DNA from 2 places in the Kitasatospora sp. NPDC001095 genome. Region 2 is predicted to be linked to the other one. Evidence: riboswitches for the same ligand, from Rfam matches in the RefSeq annotation. Region 2 holds a riboswitch; the other holds the start of a gene.

Region 1 (2,386 bases), on a different contig from region 2:
ATCGCGATCGGCCGGCCGAGCGTCGGGGACGGCGCGCCGGAGGTGATCCGGCCGATCGGCTCGCCCTCGGTGGAGACCACGGTGTACTCGGCGCGCGGCACCCGCTTGCCCTCGGAGACCAGGCCGACCAGCTTCTTCGGCGGGTTGGTCTCGGCCGCGGCGGCGGCCTGCTCCAGCGCCTTGCGGCCGATGAAGGCGCCCTCGTTGGTGGTCTTGTCGAAGCGGACGACCCGGCCCAGGCCGGCGTCGAACGGGGTCAGGTCGGTGGACAGCTCGTGCCCGTACAGCGGCATGCCGGCCTCCAGGCGCAGCGTGTCGCGGCAGGACAGGCCGCACGGGATCAGGCCGTGGCCCTCGCCGGCGGCGGTCAGCGCCTGCCAGACGGGCTCGGCGTCGACCGGGTGGCAGAAGATCTCGAAGCCGTCCTCGCCGGTGTAGCCGGTGCGGGCGAGCAGCACGTCGCGGCCGGCCACCTGGGCCGGGAGGATCGCGTAGTACTTCAGGCCGGGCAGGTCGGCGTCGGTGGTCTTCGCCAGGATGCCGGTGGCCTCCGGGCCCTGGACGGCGATCAGAGCGTAGGTGTCGCGGTCGTCGGTGACGACGGCGTCGAAGCCCTTGGCGCGGGCGATCAGCTCGTCGAGGACCAGCTGGGCGTTCGAGGCGTTGGCGACGACCAGGAAGGCGTCCTCGCGCAGGCGGTAGACGATCAGGTCGTCCAGGATGCCGCCGTCCTCGGCGCAGATCATGGTGTAGCGGGCGCGCAGCACGCCGAGCGCGGAGACGAAGCCGACCAGCGCGTGGTCCAGCATCTCGCCGGCCTGCGGGCCGGTGACGGTGATCTCGCCCATGTGCGAGAGGTCGAACAGGCCGGCCTTGGTGCGGACGGCGAGGTGCTCCTCGCGCTCGCTGCCATAGCGCAGCGGCATGTCCCAGCCGGCGAAGTCGGTCATGGTCGCGCCGAGGGCGCGGTGCAGCGCGTCGAGCGCGGTCAGGCGGAGGGACGACATGGCCAGGAACTCCTCGGTCGGGGCACTCAGGGGTGCACGCACCGGATCGGACCCGCTCGGGGGCCGACCCTGCGCGCGGGCATGCGGCGGCGTGGGTCTCCCCATCTGTCGTCGAACCTGAGAGCTTCACCGCCCCGCCGCCCGCAGCCGTTTCCAGCTTGGGGGACAGCATGGCGGCTTGCACCGTGGGTGGGCGTACGACAGGGCCGTGCGCCGCTTTCCAGATGTGCCTAACCCGTGCGGTAGGGGTGCCTGAGAGATTCCGGGGAGGACTTGCTCCTTCGGCGCCGGCTGTGCCTGAGCGGCACTCCGGGCTCTCCCGCGCGGGTTCGAGCGGCCGGTGTGGAGTTGTAGGGGCCCGCGGCGCATGCCGTCGGACGGGCACATCATGGCACGTCCCGGGCGACGAGGGGAGGGGGGACCCGGTCACACCGCGCGGTATCCGGACACGGGCCCCGGACGGCACCCGGACGCGAGGCCGGGCCGGGCCCCGGACGGCACCCGAACACGAGCCCTAAAGAGGAAGGCCCCGGGGCCCTAGACTGCTGCGCGTCGGCGCAGCAGTGGGCGGCCGACCGGCAGAGGGCGGAATCGGCGGCGCATGGGGTACCCGGTGGAGCAGCAGCAGGGGTGGGGCGGACCGGAGGAGGCGCCGGCGGGCGGCTCCTGGCCGGCCAACGAGCTGGAGCAGGTGCTGACCGCGGCCCTGGGGGACCCGGGCGCGACGCCGCGGGTGATCGAGGTGCTGGCGCGCAGCCAGGTGTGGGTGCCGCTGCCGGCCGGGGCCGACCCGCAGGGGCAGTCGCTGGACCTGCCGACCATCGAGCTGGGCGGCGACCCGTACGTGCCGGTGTTCTCCTCGCAGGAGGTGTTCCTCCAGCAGGCGCCGGGGATGGCCTTCGCGATCGCACCGGTGTGGGAGTTCGCCCGCGGGCTGCCGCTGGGCCTGGGCATCGCGGTGAACCCGGAGGCGGCGGTGGGCATCCCGGTGCCGCCGCAGGGGGTCGCCGAGCTGCGCCGCGGTCCGCGCGCGGACCGCTGGGAGGGCGCCGGCGACGCGTCGGAGCCGACCGGCGGGCGGGTGGCGCTGCGCGAGCCGGTGCCGGGCGAGGACCCGGAGCACTTCCTGGCCGCCTGCCGGAGCGAACTGTCGGCGCTGCCCGGGGTGCTGACCGCCCGCAGGGCGCTGGCCAGCATCGAGGGCGAGCCGACCGTGATGTTCGTGGGCGTCCAGCTGAACCCGGCGGCACCGGCCGATCCGGCCGCGGTGAACGAGGCACTCGGGCGAGCCCTGGGAACCGCGCCGCTGCCCGGCGGCGTCCACCTCGTACTGCTCGACCTCGCCGACGACCCGGTGGTCGAGTGGCTGCTCACCCGGG
Region 2 (2,386 bases):
GGGCGCGGCGGCGGCAGCGGGGGTCCTCGCCGGGGCGTGCCCGGGGGAGCGCTCGGAGCTGTGGAAGGTGAGCGGCTTGGCGGGGGCCGCGGCGGTCGTCGTGGCGGCGGCAGTGGCCGCCGTGGTGCCGAAGTCGAGGTCGGGCTGCTTGGTCCGGTTCCCGTTCTCGCCGTTCGGACGGCTGTCCATCGGGGTGTCGAGCCCGTAGTAGCGGTAGAGCTGCAGCTCCTGGGCGGGGGACAGGTGCTGGCCGACGCCGAAGTCCGGTGACTCCTTCACCAGCGACTTGTCGTACGGCACCCGCAGTTCGTCGCCCGCGAACTCGCTGGTGGTCAGCGGGACGAAGGCGTCCCGGCCGAAGATGCCGGTCCGGACCGCGGCCCACTCGGGCCGGCCGGTGGCGTCGTCCAGGTAGACCTCGTCGACCGTGCCGATCTTGTCTCCGTTGCGGTCGACGGCCTTGTGACCGATGAGGTCCCGGGGGTCGATGTCGGTCTGCACTTCTTTCCTCCCGCGCGGTGGGCCTGCGGAACTCCCGCAGCAGGGCGGCCGGAGCACCTGTCACGTCCGCCACTTCACACCAAATGCCATGAATCGGACGGGCGCGAGCGGGGTGCGCCGGACGGGGGCGCGCGATCGACCGTCCGGGGGACGCGCGTAGACCTCGAGTGACCCGACGCACCCGTGATCGGGCGGCCTCCCGCTGGTACCCTGGGCGGCGACCGCAGAGCCCGCTCGGGAGAGTCTCCGACAACGAAAACCGCTGGTCGGGGCGCCGAAGGAGCAACTCCTCCCCGGAATCTCTCAGGCATCCGTACCGTGTGGGGTAGGTCACTCTGGAAAGCAGGGCAGGAGCGTCGGCACGGAAGCCGGCGATCACCACCCTCACCGACGGTGCAAGCCGGCGGAGCGCCCACAGCGCCCCGTGCGGGTGAAGCTCTCAGGTCCCGATGACAGAGGGGGAGGCCTGTCGGGTCCGCCCGCCCAGGCTTGTCCGCCGCCCGCAGCGGCGAGGCCGGCCGGCGTGCGTACCCCCGCCGGTCCGTGACCAGGAGGCCTCGACCACCATGAACGCCCAGCCGAACGCGGGACGCCCCACCGGCGCCTCGACCCTCACCGAGCTTGAGCTGGCCAGTCCCTTCGAGAACCGCCACATCGGCCCCGACGCCGCCGCGCAGGAGAAGATGCTGGCGTCCGTCGGCTACGGCTCGCTGGACGAGCTCGCCGCCACCGCGGTGCCCGAGGCGATCCGTTCCATCACCGCCCTGGACCTGCCCGCGGGCCGGACCGAGGCCCAGGTCCTCGCCGAGCTGCGCGAGCTGGCCGGCCGCAACCAGGTGCTCCAGCCGATGATCGGCCTGGGCTACTACGGCACCTTCACCCCGCCGGTGATCCTGCGCAACGTCATGGAGAACCCGGCCTGGTACACCGCCTACACCCCGTACCAGCCGGAGATCTCGCAGGGCCGCCTGGAGGCGCTGCTCAACTTCCAGACCCTGGTCTCCGACCTGACCGGCCTGTCGACCTCCGGCGCCTCGCTGCTGGACGAGGGCACCGCGGCCGCCGAGGCGATGGCGCTCGCCCGCCGCGTCACCAAGGTCAAGGGCGGTGTCTTCCTGGTCGACGCCGAGACCCTGCCGCAGACCCTCGCGGTGATCAACACCCGCGCCGTGCCGACCGGTGTCGAGGTCGTCGTCGCCGACCTGTCCGAGGGCATCCCCGCCGAGATCGCCGAGCGCGGCGTCTTCGGCGTGCTGCTCCAGTACCCGGGTGCCACCGGTGTGGTCCGCGACCTCGCCCCGGTGATCGAGCAGGCGCACGGCCTGGGCGCGATCGTCGCCGTCGCCGCCGACCTGCTGGCGCTGACCCTGCTCAAGTCCCCGGGCTCGCTGGGCGCCGACATCGCCTGCGGCACCACGCAGCGCTTCGGCGTGCCGATGGGCTTCGGCGGCCCGCACGCCGGCTACCTGTCGGTGCGTACCGAGTACGCCCGCTCGCTGCCCGGCCGCCTGGTCGGCGTCTCCGTCGACGCCGACGGCAACCGCGCCTACCGCCTGGCGCTGCAGACCCGCGAGCAGCACATCCGCCGCGAGAAGGCCACCAGCAACATCTGCACCGCCCAGGTGCTGCTCGCCGTGATGGCCTCGATGTACGCCGTCTACCACGGCCCGGACGGCCTGGCCGACATCGCCCGCCGCACCCACCGCTACGCCGCCGCCCTCGCCGAGGGCCTGCGGGCCGGCGGCGTCGAGCTGCTGCACGGCGAGTTCTTCGACACCGTCACCGCCGTCGTCCCGGGCCGCGCCGCCGAGATCGCCGCCGCCGCCCGCGCCAACGGCATCAACGTGTACCAGGACGGCGAGGACCGGATCTCCGTCTCCACCGA

Evidence for each region. A riboswitch is a leader RNA that binds a small molecule or an ion and turns the genes downstream of it on or off. The one in region 2 is predicted to bind glycine.
Region 1: linked by a shared signal. The riboswitch ahead of gcvT (glycine cleavage system aminomethyltransferase GcvT) and the one ahead of gcvP (aminomethyl-transferring glycine dehydrogenase) in region 2 are both predicted to bind glycine.

What each region holds. Positions count from the first base shown of each region.
Region 1 covers NZ_JBSFKQ010000035.1:62,709-65,094, forward strand. The annotation lists gene gcvT (glycine cleavage system aminomethyltransferase GcvT) at 1-1,007, opposite strand, end outside; glycine riboswitch at 1,238-1,339, opposite strand; gene ACWDBB_RS25145 (enhanced serine sensitivity protein SseB C-terminal domain-containing protein) at 1,609-2,386, shown strand, end outside.
Region 2 covers NZ_JBSFKQ010000048.1:44,633-47,018, reverse strand. The annotation lists gene ACWDBB_RS29270 (PRC and DUF2382 domain-containing protein) at 1-501, opposite strand, end outside; glycine riboswitch at 727-830, shown strand; glycine riboswitch at 832-964, shown strand; gene gcvP (aminomethyl-transferring glycine dehydrogenase) at 1,068-2,386, shown strand, end outside.